DNA from 4 places in the Paenibacillus sp. JJ1722 genome. Region 1 is predicted to be linked to each of the others. Evidence: riboswitches for the same ligand, from Rfam matches in the RefSeq annotation. Region 1 holds a riboswitch; each other region holds the start of a gene.

The links. A riboswitch is a leader RNA that binds a small molecule or an ion and turns the genes downstream of it on or off. The one in region 1 is predicted to bind thiamine pyrophosphate.
Region 2: another riboswitch for thiamine pyrophosphate. It lies ahead of ACM1ND_RS01990 (ABC transporter substrate-binding protein); the one in region 1 lies ahead of thiC (phosphomethylpyrimidine synthase ThiC).
Region 3: another riboswitch for thiamine pyrophosphate. It lies ahead of tenA (thiaminase II); the one in region 1 lies ahead of thiC (phosphomethylpyrimidine synthase ThiC).
Region 4: another riboswitch for thiamine pyrophosphate. It lies ahead of ACM1ND_RS04840 (ECF transporter S component); the one in region 1 lies ahead of thiC (phosphomethylpyrimidine synthase ThiC).

What each region holds. Positions count from the first base shown of each region.
Region 1 is NZ_CP182500.1:869,024-873,136, reverse strand. Features, by position in the region: gene ACM1ND_RS03995 (YitT family protein) at 1-37, opposite strand, end outside; gene ACM1ND_RS03990 (hypothetical protein) at 544-696, shown strand; gene thiC (phosphomethylpyrimidine synthase ThiC) at 818-2,662, opposite strand; TPP riboswitch at 2,850-2,962, opposite strand; gene ACM1ND_RS03980 (IclR family transcriptional regulator) at 3,118-3,861, opposite strand.
Region 2 is NZ_CP182500.1:452,618-456,730, reverse strand. Features, by position in the region: gene ACM1ND_RS02000 (bifunctional 2',3'-cyclic-nucleotide 2'-phosphodiesterase/3'-nucleotidase) at 1-619, opposite strand, end outside; gene ACM1ND_RS01995 (pyridoxamine 5'-phosphate oxidase family protein) at 839-1,273, opposite strand; TPP riboswitch at 1,544-1,653, shown strand; gene ACM1ND_RS01990 (ABC transporter substrate-binding protein) at 1,845-2,888, shown strand; gene ACM1ND_RS01985 (hypothetical protein) at 2,896-3,078, opposite strand; gene ACM1ND_RS01980 (MTH1187 family thiamine-binding protein) at 3,321-3,614, shown strand; gene ACM1ND_RS01975 (ABC transporter permease) at 3,611-4,113, shown strand, end outside.
Region 3 is NZ_CP182500.1:4,716,203-4,720,315, reverse strand. Features, by position in the region: gene thiE (thiamine phosphate synthase) at 1-111, opposite strand, end outside; gene thiD (bifunctional hydroxymethylpyrimidine kinase/phosphomethylpyrimidine kinase) at 108-938, opposite strand; gene thiM (hydroxyethylthiazole kinase) at 935-1,777, opposite strand; gene tenA (thiaminase II) at 1,852-2,541, opposite strand; TPP riboswitch at 2,678-2,780, opposite strand; gene ACM1ND_RS20880 (NAD-dependent malic enzyme) at 2,873-4,113, opposite strand, start outside.
Region 4 is NZ_CP182500.1:1,048,041-1,052,153, forward strand. Features, by position in the region: gene ACM1ND_RS04830 (polynucleotide kinase-phosphatase) at 1-932, shown strand, start outside; gene ACM1ND_RS04835 (TatD family hydrolase) at 953-1,750, shown strand; TPP riboswitch at 1,794-1,905, shown strand; gene ACM1ND_RS04840 (ECF transporter S component) at 2,155-2,751, shown strand; gene ACM1ND_RS04845 (ABC transporter ATP-binding protein) at 2,751-4,113, shown strand, end outside.

The DNA of each region.
Region 1 (4,113 bases):
GAATAATAAATGCGATATCTGCAATACTTTTTTTCATATATGCTCTAATCCTTTCTCTAACATTTCAAAGGATGAATCGCCAGATGGATTGGCTGACTCTTGTTGCCAAAATACGCTGACAACCAGTTCATGGTATCTACTACCAAACATAAAGTCAATACAACTTTGACACTTTAATTCGCCACCAGACTGCCTCAATCCTGACTTGGATTCCGCAAAATTCTCCTTTTACAAGGTTATTCGACAAAATAACACAATCCCGACTACTAAACTAAGAAAACGGGCCTCTAGCCCTTGTTTTAGACCTAGGCACATTTTCCTCTAAAACGACCATCCTCCTAATCGACATTTTGGACACATATGACCATCTTCCTGTTTTATGTCAAAAGCGTTTTACTTTGAAAAAATGTGGGTATAATGATTGAAACATTACCAAGCAACCTACATAGCATCACGACATCAAGTACATACAAATAGTCCTATACAGACGTCCTAAGCAACTCAATCTGAATTTGACAATATGGAATTGGAGGAATGACCTACATGAATACAATGAACTTAACCGTCCACACCCTGATGCCCTTTCACCACCAATACCAACGTGCCAACGCGGTGAGTATGCAGAAGAAAGAAGATAGCTCGGAGAAGAAGCTCAGCTTTCAGGACATTTTGAATGAAAAAATGGGTAAAAAATAAGGCGCCGTTTATCCGGTTGCAAGATCCCGCTTTACATAAGCTAAAAAGCCGTAGTTCCCTACATCGACTGTAGAGAACCACGGCTTTTTTAATTCATTTTTCCTAAACTCACACGTTCGTTTTACTGACCTCCATCCCGATACTGCTCTGCCTTCTCACGCATCCCGGCAGCTACTGCTTCTTGAGTGTTCAGCCCCTTATCCGCTGCATAAGCGCGAATGTCCTGCGTAATGCGCATACTACAAAATTTGGGACCACACATCGAGCAGAAATGTGCTTCCTTGGCGCCCTCTGCCGGTAGCGTTTCATCATGGTAGGACAAGGCCCGCTCGGGATCAAGCGACAGATTGAACTGGTCCCGCCACCGGAACTCAAAGCGTGCCTTGGACAAAGCATCATCCCGCTGCTGTGCCCGTGGATGACCCTTCGCCAGATCGGCAGCATGTGCCGCAATTTTGTAGGTAATGACACCCTCGCGGACATCATCCTTATTCGGCAGACCCAAATGCTCCTTAGGCGTAACATAACACAGCATGGACGTCCCAAACCAACCGATCATCGCCGCCCCGATGGCTGAGGTAATATGATCATATCCGGGGGCAATATCCGTCGTGAGCGGCCCCAAGGTATAGAAAGGAGCTTCCTTACAAATCTCCATTTGTAAATCCACATTCTCTTTGATTTTATGCATAGGGACATGTCCTGGCCCTTCAATCATGACCTGAACATCATGCTTCCAGGCGATCTGCGTTAGCTCGCCCAACGTTTCCAGCTCTGCAAACTGTGCTTCATCATTCGCATCATAGATGCTACCCGGACGTAGACCATCCCCGAGAGAAAAGGCCACATCATAGGCTTTCATAATTTCGCAGATTTCTTCAAAATGCGTATACAAAAAATTCTCCTGATGGTGCGCAAGGCACCAGGCTGCCATGATCGACCCACCACGGGATACGATTCCCGTCATTCTATTCGCCGTCATCGGTATATACCGCAGCAATACACCCGCATGAATTGTAAAATAGTCCACTCCCTGCTCCGCCTGCTCAATCAGCGTATCGCGATACAGCTCCCACGTCAGCGCTTCTGCTTCGCCGTTCACCTTTTCAAGTGCCTGATACAGCGGTACAGTCCCAATCGGTACAGGAGAATTCCGAATGATCCATTCACGTGTTGTATGGATATTACGGCCTGTGGACAGGTCCATAACTGTATCCGAGCCCCAACGCACAGCCCAGGTCATTTTTTCCACTTCCTCCTCGATGGAGGAGGTAACCGCAGAATTACCAATGTTCGCATTGATCTTCACGTGAAAATGACGCCCAATGACCATTGGCTCACTTTCCGGGTGATTGATATTCGAAGGCAAAATGGCTCGTCCAGCAGCCAACTCCTGCCGTACAAACTCAGGCTCCACCCCTTCGCGGATCGCCGCAAATTCCATTTCAGGCGTAATGATCCCTTGCCGCGCATAATGCATTTGCGTCACTGTACGACCTTGCGAAGCACGAAGCAGACGGTTGGTCACGCCGGGGAATTCAACTGTCTCCCGTTTGGAGCCAGGTTTCAGTCCATTATCCTCCGGTTTGACGGCGCGTCCCTCGTAAGCCTCCACATCGCCCCGTTCCAGGGCCCAAGCTCGCCGTAATGGAGGCAGGCCCTGACGGATATCGACCTGATAGGCTTCGTCGGTCATGGGACCGCTCGTATCGTACACACGCAATGGCTCATGATGCTCCGTGCCCTGCGGCGTATGTGTAGGATGAAGAGCAATTTCCCGCTCTGGCACGGCAATGTCCGGCCGTGAGCCTTGAATATATACCTTACGGCTCCCTGGAAAGGGCGTTACCCCTCTGGCTTGCTCCCCGTTTGTCTTCTCTACCTCAACTTCTTTTGTTCCTACCAATCTTACTTCTGTTGATTTCAATTCTGTTCCTTTTGTTCCTTCTACTTCTGTCGGCTTCATTGTCCATTCCTCCCGTTTCGATGAAATGACACACCGATCCGGAACCATTCCCAGGGTGGCGCTGATCTATGCAAAAAAGCCGGTTCCCTAGGGAACCGGCTAATCTAACGAGGCAGCTATCCAGACAGTACGCATGTGGAATAATCCTATTCCAATGCGCCACTGTAGACAGCAGCCGCGTATACATTTCAATGGCCGATTACTTCCCTACGCTGGTATGATCCAGATCAGGTGCAAAGGGTCCGGAATCTTGCACGATTCCATCTCAGCCCGGCATTACAGGCTCCCCCAGTAACTGTGATACTTCTATTCATATGAGGCGGCTATAACAGATATCCCGCCATCCTTACCAGACTACTTTAAATTTATGGCTTTGGCAACCCTTCTAGGTTCCCTTTACCAAGGAGACGCTCCCCATCAAATCACTTTGCTTGCTTTAACTGTGTTCATTCTTGTTACGGAAGCATAAATCCCATTTCCTTCGCCGCTTCAATCAAAATCGGAGCAAAGTCATGCAGCGTCTCGGGTGCAAGCCGACTGACCGGACCGGATACAGATAAAGCCGCAGTGACCTGTCCCTTCCGGTTTACAATTGGGGCAGCCACAGCAGCAGCCCCTGGCTCCCGTTCTTCATAGCTGGTCGCATAGCCCTTCTCGCGAATGTCCTGCAGCTGGGCTTTATAGACCTCCGGGTCTACTGAGGACGGCCATTCATCCCCGCTTAGCAGGGCTTCCAGCTCCTGCGGCGGCATAAAGGCTGCCAGGACTTTGCTGGAGGCCCCTACAGCCAGCGGCATACGCGCACCTACAGGCGCAACCCTGCGGATCGCCTGATTGCTCTGCACGGCTTGTATGCGAATACGCATGCTGCCGTCCCGTAAGTACAAGCTGACCGTCTCGCCCAGACGATCACGTAGTCCTTCCATTGCAGGCTGTAACAACACCGCCGGCTCGTCGCTTTGGGACAAGTGCGTGGATAGCTCCCAAATGCGGAAGCCAAGTCGATATTTTTCCGTTTCGGCATTCCGAACGACAAAGCCCCGATCCTCCAACGTAGTCAGCAGCCGATGAACCGTGCTTTTATGTAGACCAATTTTGGAGGCAATCTCCGTCAGGCCAAGATCCGAATCTGCGGTAAAACACAGCAGTATATCAAGTGCACGCTCTACAGCGCGAACGGTTAATTTACGGTCTTCCATCGTGAACCGCTCCTCTTGTATCCATATTCGTTTCACACTATGAAACATGGTTACATAAATTATATAGAATAGTCGCGGCTACTGTAAACCGATGTTTTTGTGACAACCATATTACAGAACGAGAACAAACATCGACAATTCTTTGCATCATTTTTACTTTTCCGGTTCAGGCGTTGACTTTGGATAATCCCCATCATACGATAATAGGTATCTATACGGATCTACACTACTATTTTCAAGTGGAATTATACC
Region 2 (4,113 bases), 420 kb from region 1:
TTTGTGGTGTGACCAAACCGATGACGCCCACTCTAAGGATGTGCTCTTGGCCCTTCTCGTCCGTTACCGTTTTATCAAGAATTCGATAAGGGGTAAAATAATTTTTAGTAGCTTGCCCCCCCTTGTCAACATAAACATTCGCATTTACGTAAGGAAAATCGGCTCCCTTGAGCGATTTCTCCAGAAAATCGAGACCGTAGTTGAATTCGTGGTTACCCACTGTCGCCGCATCATAGCCCATCAAGTTCATCATCTTGTAGACTGGATGGACACCGCCTTCTTTTTCATAGGTTTTGTTTCTGGCCATATAATCGCCTAATGGATTGCCCTGTAACAAATCACCGTTATCGAACAGCATGCTGTTTCTTGTTTCACTACGCGCCTGTTGGATCAAACCAGCTGTGCTAATCAAGCCATATTCGTTGGTTTCTTTGTCTGAATAGTAATCATAGTTCATCAGCGACGCATGAATATCCGTTGTTTCCATGATCCGCAAATTCACCGTAGCGCTATCGCGAGAATCGCTAGCTGCCCAGGATGGAGCGGCCGAAAACACCAGCATGCTACAAGCCACAACTGCTGCTGTAAACCCTTTAAACCAATTTTTACGAAATAACAAAATATACCCCTCCTCATTAAGGTGTATGCCTCATATACATACTTTTGCACATATATGTAAGCCTTGAACCCACCATTTCTATTTTAATCCAACGCCAGATAAAAGAGTAGTCATTTACTTAAATTATTTATGAAAAAATAATTAATTTTCTCAAAAATAAAAACCAGCAAACCTCCTAAAAAACTCGGAGATTCACCGGCTTATCCATTTATATTCGTATTACTTCTTCCAAACCTGGCGCTCAGATTGCTGACCCACATACTCAATGCGTGTCGGATTCACGTCCAGAATGACATAATCGGGATCATCCGGTCCGGAAAACCATTCCTTCAAGGAATCGTTCCACACTTGTTTGCGCAGCCCCTCATCAGTTGTGATCTGGACGGTAGCCTCCACTTCTACGACTTCCTTCGTACCGCCAACTTCATAACCCAGCAGCAGATAAGCATTCGGATTGTCCTTTAGCTCCTCTACTTTATGCGTTTTGCGATCTGTCGCCAGATGAATGTTCATTCCATCGTTAAAAAGGGCCATATAGCGTACTTTCGGTTTGCCACCCTCTACCGTACCTAACGAGCAAAATTTGTTGTTATCCAAAGCCTTCACAATGGCTTGTTCCAGTTGGTTGCGATCCAATGTTTCCGTTTTACCCACAGTACAACAACTCCTTTTCACGAATTAGAATTCTCTACGGCCACGCCATTGGGCACCAGCCCATCTGAACCTACTTGCGTAGCTGTTCTGAAAATAACATGACCGGATCGAATCGAATTGATTCATGCTCATTTTCAGATCAAAGCTCACAGTAAAAGTGTACCCTGTGGTTCGGCAAATGAACCGTCACCTCTCCCTTCATGCTGGACAGACCCGCATTCAAGGCATATAATCGTCGTAGTAAACCCGAATAAATGAACCCATTAAACCATACAATGCCAGGGGTGCTGGAATCGGCCGGCTGAGAGTGTGTCCCAAGACACTGACCCTTACAACCTGATCTGGGTAATGCCAGCGTAGGAATGCTTAAGCAAGATGTGCCTTTTTTACATAGGACCATCCCTTACTTTGGTATATACAAGCGCAAGCGTCCCGGAAACTCGGGGCGCTTTTTTTGTTGAAGATTAAGTTGTTGGAAAGATCGCATCCGGCAGATGTTATTTTTAGAAAATGGGGAACTTAAGCTGTCTGATTGGACGGATAACGGGTAATTAAAGGAGAGAACACAACGATGAAGCGCATGAAAATATTAAGCCTGGGACTGATCAGTCTGTGGCTCATGGCCCTGACCCTGACCGCTTGCGGTGGAAGTCCCCCCACATCCCAAGAAGCGGCTCCCGCTACCGACACTCAAACGTCTACTCCGGCAAAGGGGCTCAAAGATGTTAAAGTCGTGCTCGACTGGACACCCAATACGAATCATACGGGACTCTATGTCGCTAAGGACAAAGGATTTTACGAAAAAGCGGGTTTGAATGTCCAAATTGTTCAACCTGGTTCAGGCGGAGCTGATCAAATGGTTGCTTCTAATGCTGCACCTTTTGGTATCAGCTACCAAGAAGGCGTCACACAGGCTCGTACGCAAGGCGTGCCGCTTGTATCCATCGCTGCGGTGATTCAGCATAATACCTCAGGCTTCGCAGCCCCGGTAGATCGTGGAATTAAGAGCCCGAAAGATTTTGAAGGTAAAAAATACGGCGGTTGGGGCTCTCCCGTAGAAGAAGCGGTCATGAAATCCATCATGGATTCAGACAAAGGCGATGTGAGCAAAGTGAAGATCATCAACATGGGCAATGCAGACTATTTTACAGCCGTGAAGCGGGATATCGACTTTGCCTGGATTTTCTACGCATGGACCGGAATCGAGGCCCAGCTTCGAGGTGAGCCATTGGATATGCTGTATGTAAAAGATTATTCCAAAAGCCTCGATTACTATACACCTGTAATTGTGAGCAACGAACAGACAATAAAAAATGATCCCGAGCTGGTCAAAGCGTTCATGGACGCTACCGCACAAGGCTATGAATACACTATCGCTCATCCGGAAGAAGCCGCAGACATCTTAAGCAAAGCTGTACCGGAGCTGGATAAAAAACTGGTACTTGCCAGCCAAAAATGGCTAAGCCCGCGTTATCAGGACGATGCCGCGCAATGGGGTGTGCAAAAACCGGAGGTATGGCAAAACTATTCGGACTGGATGTACGAACGCAAGCTGCTCAGCAAGCCTTTGGAAGTCGATAAAGCCTTCACAAACGGTTTCCTGCCCAAGCGTTGATCATTTGTTAAAACGCTAAATAAGACTGAACTAGAGAAGTGAACGAAGCGCCACTACGCAGTCGGATGGTGCTTCCCATCGCTGCTGTACCCAGATTTCTTTTATAAATATCCAGAGGTTGAAATCTGGGTACAAAGGCGAATGTTAACGCTTGTACAGCACCATTCCGCCCACTTCGTTCTCGTTCCACTTGGTTTATTCTTTAGTTTCTCATATTATCTAAGCGCTAAGTAGGTGCGCTTGTGTGTTAAAAATGCCACACAAACCAGCTTTAAAAATAGGGTGTTTTTAAGGCGGTTGGCAGCGTAGTGGTTCATTTGAATCTGGAGAAGCGCAGCGATCGTAAGATCAAATGAAACGCGAAGCGGTCTCCCCGCCTTAAACCACCATATTTTTTTAATAACACTCCAAATAAAGGACAGGTGAATTTGCATGGCTAACACACTGCTCAGTATTCAAGTAATCCCTAAAACTCCTAATAACGAGGACTCTTACCCGTATGTAGATAAGGCGATCGAGGTCATTCAGCGCTCCGGTGTCAAACATCAGGTGAATCCATTGGATACGACCATGGAGGGCGAGCTCGACGAGTTGCTGAAAGTGGTTAAAGAAATGCACGAGGCTTTGACGGAAGCGGGCAGTCCCAGCGTCATTTCACAGATCAAAATCGCACATAACCCACAAGGCATCAGCATGAACAAGCTGACCGAGAAATATCGCCCATGAATCCGAAAGGCAAGAACGCATCCTGGTGGAAAAGCGTATGGCCGCCCTTTGTGGCGGTCCTCTTCTTTTTAGCGGCCTGGCAGGGGGCGGTTTCCTATTTGCATGTTGAATCCTGGCTGCTGCCTGCTCCATCCCTCATCGTACAAGAGGGCATAGCCCAGACGGCGCTGCTTGGTGCCCATACATGGGCTACGATTCGTCTGACACTTGCCGGATTCGCGATAGGGACAGCAACGGGACTGTTGATCGCCATCGTTCTTCATACGATTCCTTTTCTCAAATCCGCCCTGTATCCGCTGCTTATCCTGAGCCAAAACATTCCAATCATCGCCCTGGGACCGCTGCTCATGGTGTGGTTTGGTTTTGGGGTGCTGCCCAAGCTGATGGTCATTACCCTAGTATGCTTTTTTCCTGTGGCTGTAGCGGCCATGGACGGGCTGACTCGAACAGACCGTACGATGATGAACTATATGCGGATGTCGGGTGCAAGCCGCATGGC
Region 3 (4,113 bases), 2.3 Mb from region 1:
TAGAGCCTCTTGCACGACCCAGCCTGGTTCCGCGAGGCAATTCACGCTTCCAAGCACCAGGTACATCTGTAGCTGGCGGCGCACCACCTCTGACAACATTCTACCGCTCATAGCAGCACCTCCTGACGACGTTGGTAGGCCCAATGATTGGTGGGTCCATGTCCTTGTCCAAGCTGCAAAGGTTCCTCAATCGCTGCCTGGATGAAGGCTTTGCCATTCGAGATAGCCTCCGGTACAGACATCCCTTTCCCTAATTCCGCGGTAATCGCTGCTGAGAAGGTGCATCCTGTTCCGTGTGTATGAACAGTCCGTACTCGCTTGCCGCTCAGCTCTGTAAAGGCGGTTCCGTCAAAGAGTAGGTCCACAATCTGTTCGCTGCTCTCGCTCTCGTCAGCGTGGCCACCCTTGATCACAACGAATTTTGATCCCATACTGCTAATATGTCTCGCAGCCTCGCGGCGATCCTCCATCGTATGGATACTGATCCCTGTCAGGGCTTCCGCCTCCGGGATATTCGGTGTAACGACCAGGGCCAAGGGGAGCAGGTCGTCCTTCAGAGCCTGCATCGCTTCTGGCTGCAGCAGCTTTGCGCCTCCCTTGGCAATCATCACGGGATCGACGACAACCTTTTTCCAGCCGAACTTTCGAATCTGCTTGCTCACAAGACGGATGATGCCCGCATGAAACAGCATGCCAGTCTTCAGGGCATCCACTCCAAGGTCTAATCCTACAGCTTCGATCTGTTCCGCTGTTGCTTCCTGTGGCAGCGGATATACGCCGTGGACCCCTAAAGTATTCTGTACGGTAATGGCCGTAATAGCCGACATGCCGTAAACGCCAAGCTCCTGAAAGGTTTTGAGATCGGCTTGAATCCCGGCCCCGCCGCCACTGTCCGAACCGGCAATCGTCAGTGCTCTGGGTACACGAACGTCTGTCATCGCGCACCACCTGCTGTGGTTGTTCCGGCTTCACGGACAGTGACATGCCCCTCTAGCGAACCTGTATGTAGTTTGGCGAGCTCGTCGAGAAAGGCAATCTGGAAGCTGCCGGGCCCCAGCTCTGCGGTACGTGCTGCGGCTCGGGAAGCTGCTGCACCGTAAAATGCCAAGCCTGCTGTACCTGCGAGCAGCAGGCTGGGTTCAACAGCTGCAAAGGCACCTAACACAGAGGTCAGCAGGCAGCCTGCTCCGGTTACCTTCGTGAGCAGCGCGTCTCCACCGCTTATCATTCGTGCTTCGGCCCCATCGGTGATGACGTCCTCTTTTCCAGTAATGACAACCATTGTATTGAGCGTTTGAGCAGCCCGAATTGCCAGATCGACATTTCCGCTGTCAGCACTGTCACCAGCATCTACGCCTTTAATCTCACGCGCTTCTCCAACAAGATGCGCGACTTCGGCTGCATTGCCCCGCACCAATGAGATTTTGACTTCTCTCAGGATTCGCAGTGCCGATTCGGTTCTAAAGCTCGTTGCTCCCGCACCGACCGGATCTAGCAGGACCGGAACACCGTGTGCATTCGCCGATTGTCCAGCAATGATCATGGCATCCACCAGTTCGCGGTTCAGCGTACCGATGTTTAACACGACGGCTCCCGCTATTTTTGCCATGTCTGCTACTTCCTCGGGTGCATAGGCCATCACCGGGGAGGCGCCCAATGCATACAGGCCGTTGGCCGTAAAGTTAGTGACTACCACATTGGTCATATTGTGAACGAGGGGTTTGCTGTTTTGTACCTTCGTCAGGAGATCCGAATAACTTTTTTCCCATGTACTCATAATGATTATCCTCTCTATAGTTGGTGGTTCAACAGGGCATTAACTGTACTTCACGCATCGAATTGCCAGGCTGACTATTCCAAGACCGCTTCCTGTATCTGGACCGGCCATTCTTCCTGCTTATAGGCCATGTCCCAGAACTTATATTCCAGCTGGCAGCTCAGTATAAAATGCTCAATCATCCGCTCTCGCTCAGCAGCCGTTGCGCCTTCTGCCCAAGCATCTACACGTTCTCGGAACTTGAGTGTTGTATCATCAAGCTGGTCTCCATAGAAGCCCATCCATTCATAGAACGGATGAGACTCATCCGGCTTTACTTCATCCAGCAGCCTGCGACCAATCTCGGCATAGGTCCACATACATGGCAGCAGCACAGCCAAGATCTCGCCCAGGCTGCCCTCATGCGCAACCGTCAGCATGTGACGGATATAGTGATGGGCCGACGGAGCGAGCGGATATCCCTGCAACTCTTCATAGCTCACCCCTGCGACAGCACAGAAATTTTGATGCGGATGAACCTCGCTGTGGAGAATAAAAGAGATTTGTTCATTAAATACAGCCATGTCCTCCCGATTCGTGCATTTGGAGATTGCGATGCCGTATATCCGCATGTAGGCGTTCAAATATTCAAAGTCCTGTTTTACATAGTGAATCAGCTGTCCCCTTGTCAAACTTCCTTCAGCAATACCTCTCACAAAGGGATGCTCAAAAATCGCTTGAAAAATGCCGTCCGCCTGCCGACGGAGTTCTTGTGTAAAACTCAATTTCCCCACCTCCATTAAATTGAAGAGCAAGAAGTCCTGTAAGAATATAATTCCGGAACAACGCTAAAAAGCCGCCCCGGAAAAATGGAGCGGCTTCAACAATAGGCCCAATACGCAAAAAACGCTTGAAACCTTATATACGAAGGCTCCACTTTCCTACGCTAGTACGAACTAGATCAGGTTCAAAGGGTCCAAGATACGCTCTTGTCTCAGCCATAGTGGCTCCCCTAGTGGACTTCTATTCTTTTGACTATTACTGTACATTCGTTCATATGCTATGTCAAACATAGTGTACAAAATATTAAATTTCCTCTAGTTAGGTGTTTTGGGCTTAGTGAGGGTGATGAATTACACTTTCCACTGCTTTGACCTTGGCATATTTCGGTTTCCACATTGCATCTTGTATAGCTTGTTCCACATCTGAAATGTGCGCCTGCGCTACCTGATCCTGAATCGCGGCTTTTGCAACCGCAATCGCAACAGCGTACGAAACTTCGCGTAATTTTCGGATATGAGGGAGTAGCGCACCGCCAGGCGTATTCGAATCTACACCATTGGCAACAGCAACTGCTGCCGCTGTAAACATCGCAGGGGTAATCCTTTTGGCTTTAACCACAATCGCACCCAGACCCAGTCCCGGAAAAACAAAGGCATTGTTCGCCTGTCCAATCTCAAAATTTGTATCGTTATAGGTAACGGGCTCAAAAGGACTTCCGGTTGCGATCAGTGCTCTGCCATCTGTCCACCGGATCAAATCCTCGGGTACTGCTTCTGCAAGGTTTGTAGGATTGGACATGGGCATAATGATCGGGCGTTCTACATGCTTTGCCATCTCCTTGATGATTTCTTCAGAAAAGGCACCTGCTACACCGGAAGTTCCAATCAATATCGTAGGCTTCACCTGACGGATGACCTCCAGTAGCGGTATTTTGCCGTCACCCGACCGGGTCCATGAGCTGACTTCATCCTTTTTGCGCACATACGGTTTCTGATACTCCAATACGTCTTCCATATCTTCCGTTAACAGCCCGCGATAATCAAAGGCCCAAAAGGACTTGAATGAATCATCTACGGAAAGGCCATCCTCGATCATAGCGCCCCGAATTTGATCAGCGTTACCGATCCCTGCAGCCCCTGGGCCGAAAACAAGTATTTTTTGTTCACGCAGCGGAGTCTTGGTGACACCCACCGCCGAAAGAATCGCAGCCAGGGTCACTGCTCCTGTACCTTGTATATCATCGTTGAAGGTGAGTATGCTTTGACCGTATTTTCCTATAATATGGCGCGCATTTACGCTACCCACATCTTCCCAATGTAAAAGCGCCTTCGGGAATTGCGCTAACGTTTTGCTGATAAAAGTATCAATAAACTGGTTATAGGCTTCTCCGCGAACTCGTTTATGGCGGTTTCCGATGTACAGTGGATCATTCAGCAGCTTTTCATTATTCGTGCCTACATCCAGTACAATTGGCAGCACCCGCCCAGGATGAATGCCTGCCGCAGCCGTATATACTGCAAGCTTGCCAATAGCAATGTTAATCCCCCCGACGCCCCAGTCACCAATCCCCAAAA
Region 4 (4,113 bases), 180 kb from region 1:
TATTCAAAAACGAACAGGCCGCTGTTCAATATGTAGGCTACCCGACATTGGGCACGATCTATAGTCGGAGTGGGAGAGCTTTCTTTGAACAAAGCCTTGGGAAGCAAGTGATGGAGAAGCTTAATGTGGATTTACGGACTGCTGGATATTTTGAACGGAACCAGACGGATTTTGTATTGCTGGATGCGGAAATTGTACCGTGGAATCTCAAGGCTCGGGAACTGATTGCTGCACAGTATGCGCATGTGGGGGAGGCAGCTCTGTTGGATCGCAGTAAGCTGGTAGACAAGCTGAAGCAGGCGAAGGTTGCAGGTCGAGAGGTTGGAGACTGGTTGGAGGAAATGGAACAGAAGTACGCGAATGCCGTAACGTTTCAAGATGCTTTTCAAAAATATTGCTGGGATGTGGACGGTCTGGATGAAATTCGTATTGCACCGTTCCATACACTGGCACACAGCGGAAAGACTTTTTTCGACCATTCTCATATTTGGCATATGGAGCAAAACCGGGAGCTGGCTGGGCTGTCTTCCCTGTTTATGGAGACAGAGTACCGCGTGATCACGGACGAAGCAAGCGAGGAAGAGGTCATTCGCTGGTGGAACGAGATGGCAGAGGATGGTCATGAAGGGATTGTGATCAAGCCGGAACGCTTTTTGATGAAAAATCGGGACAAGATGATTCAGCCTGCAATCAAGGTGAGAGGCCGGAAGTATTTGCACATCATTTACGGTATGGATTATCTTGCCTCTGAGAATTTAAAGCGTCTGAAGCAGCGTCGAACGAACAAAAAGGAGCGTCATGCCCTGATGGAAGGAGCGCTTGGTATGGAAGGCGTGGAACGTTTTGTCCGCAAGGATACGGTAGATCGTATTCATGAATGCGTCCTTGCCGCGCTATCTCTGGAATCGGAGCCGATTGATCCGAGATTGTAGTTTGCGAAGGAGGGATTGAGATGGAAAGGGGTACACCGTTAATTGATATTGGCGTGAACTTGATGCACCGTTCGTTTCATGCGGATCGGGAACAGGTGGTAGAGAGAGCCGCAGCTGTAGGGATTTCACCCCTGATTATTACCGGGACCAGTGTCCGCAGCAGTCGGGAGGCTTCTCAGTATGCAGCACGTTATCCGGGCAAGCTGTATGCGACAGCTGGCGTGCATCCCCATGATGCCAAAGACTGCAGCGCAGATACGATTCAGCAGCTCCGCCAGCTGGCGAGTCAGCCGCAGGTCATATCCATAGGGGAATGCGGATTGGACTATAACCGTGATTTTTCGCCGCGTGATGTGCAGCGCCGATGGTTTGAGGAGCAAATCCAACTGGCGGGTGAGCTTAATATGCCGTTATTTCTTCATGAACGAGATGCACATGAGGATTTTGTTGCTATGCTGCGGGAGTATCAAGGGCTTGTCGATAAAGCAGTGGTGCATTGTTTTACAGGCACGGAACAAGAATTGCATACGTATGTAGAGATGGGACTGTATATCGGGATCACCGGCTGGATTTGCGACGAACGGCGTGGCAAACATCTGCGTGAACTGGTCAGAGATATTCCCTTGGACCGTCTGATGATTGAAACGGATGCACCATTTTTGACCCCGCGTAATTTGCCCGTGAAGCCTAAAGAAGGGCGTAATGAGCCCATGTATCTCGCTCACATTGCTGCTACGGTTGCCGAATGTACAGGCCGAAGCATGATGGAGATCGAAATCGCCACGACGGAGACAGCCAAACGTTTCTTCGGATTATAGGATTGTCAAAGCCATAGATGTGGTATATATTATAGTGAATTAAAAAAGCATTGTCGGGAGCTTGAGAAAGTCAGGCTGAGAGGGTGGCCCTTGCCACTGACCGTGAAATCTGATCTGGGTAATGCCAGCGTAGAGAAACCAAGAACACTATACAGGAATGCCGCTTGTTTCGCGGTTGTCGATAGATACAATGTATGTCCTAGCATTTTACCTTGACCCTGACTTTGGCTTGGTATCAGTGTAGTAGCTTAGACTACTGGTTATATAAGGCATATCGACGAATGATGTTTTGTATGGTGCTTCACCTTTTACTGCGCATAAAGCTTGCCTGGAGATTCAGCTCCAGACAAGCTTTTTTTTATGGCCAAGAGGCCAATTATAAGGAAAAAGGGGAGCACGCAATAATGAATACTGCTGTAAGAGCGTCCAAAGGGTTGAAGCTGACTGATATTTTGGTCACGATTGTGATCGCTGTTGTGTTCGGGTTAGTCTACAAAATATGGGGACCTGCCTATGATTTGATGAAACCATTCGGTCTACACGCCGAGCAACTGATGTATGGCATGTGGTTTATGGCAGGCACGTTTGCTTATCTCATCATTCGCAAGCCGGGTGTTGCAATTTTGGCAGAGGTGGCAGCGGCAACGGTCAGTGCTTTTTTGGGAAGCGAATGGGGGATGTCCACTTTGTACTATGGCCTGCTGCAAGGCTTGGGAGCGGAGCTATTTTTTGCGGCTTTTCTGTATCGGAACGCAAACCTGTGGGTTGCTTCGCTAGCTGCGGCCGGGGCGGCTGTCGCTTCTCTGATTTTAGACTTCAGCTACGGGTATATTGATCAGCTTTCGACCTGGAACTATGTTTTGTTTATTGGTTTTCGCATGATTGGCAGCATTGTGATTGCCGGGGTATTCGCGTTCTATCTGGCTAGGGCATTGGAGGTAACCGGAGTCACGCGAAGTTTGAGACCCGCAACGGAACAAGATTATAAGGGGCTGGATTGATGAGCCAGGCAACCGAAGATGTGGTGGCTTCGATCACCCGTCTTCGGTTGAAATTCCCCGGTGAGCAGGAGCTGCTTTTTCACAATATGTCTTTGTCTGTCCGCAAGGGGGAAAAGCTGCTGTTGCTGGGACCGAGTGGATGCGGTAAATCAACGCTGCTCCAAGTGTTAAGCGGTCTGATTCCACGCACGATAGAAGTGCCTATGAAATGCGATGCTGCTGTAATCCCAAGTGTCTCAGGTATTGTATTTCAAGATCCTGATACGCAGTTTTGTATGTCATATGCAGACGAGGAACTGGCTTTTGTGTTGGAAAATAATCAGGTTCCTCGTGAGCAGATGCGATCCCGTATTCGCGAGCTGCTGATACAGGTTGGTCTATCAACGGATGATATACACATGCCCATTGGCAGCATGTCACAGGGAATGAAACAGCGGCTGGCGATTGCGTCTGTGCTGGCTATGGAGCCAGAAGTGCTTTTTCTGGATGAGCCCACGGCTTTGTTGGACGAGGAAGGCACTACACAGGTGTGGGATACCATTCGAAACATTTCGGTAGACCAGACACTGGTGATCGTGGAGCATAAAATTAATGAAATTGTCCATGATGTGGACCGGATTGTGGTGCTTTCTGCTCAAGGGGAGATCATTGCGGATGGAAGGGCGGAAGAAGTATTTCATGGGCAGCGGCAGGCATTGTCCGAGTATGGCGTGTGGTACCCGGGAGTATGGAGTGAATCGTCTTCGCCGCGTTGGAGTGAATCAGTGACACAGCAGAATGGTACGGGGAATGGTACAGGGATTGATTTGCTGGAGCTGGAACATTTTAGTGGCCTCCGCGGTTTAAGTTCAGTGATTTATGTGGAGCATGCGCAGGTGAAGCCTGGCGACTGGATTGGCGTGGTCGGTGAAAACGGGGCTGGCAAAAGCTCACTGCTGCTCTCCATGATGCGCTTACTTCGCACACAGGGACGTTATAGCGTGCGCGGAATTGAGGCAGGCAGTACGGAACAACTGGCAGAGCGTATCGGGTTCGCGTTTCAAAATCCCGAGCTGCAATTCGTAGCACACACCGTACGAAAGGAACTAGAGTATTCGTTACCCAAGAGCTTGTTCACCGTTGAACAGTGCCGGGAACGGGTCGATCGGATGCTCGTACAGTTCGGACTGGAGCGGCTGGACGAGCGTCATCCGTATCAGCTTTCATTGGGCCAAAAAAGGCGGTTGAGTATTGCTACGGCTATGATCCGTGAGCCGGAAGTGCTGCTGCTGGATGAACCGACTTTTGGGCAGGATGCGCGTAATACCTTTGTCATGCTGGATATGTTGGAGCAGCTGAGAGCGGCAGGCACGGCCATTGTGA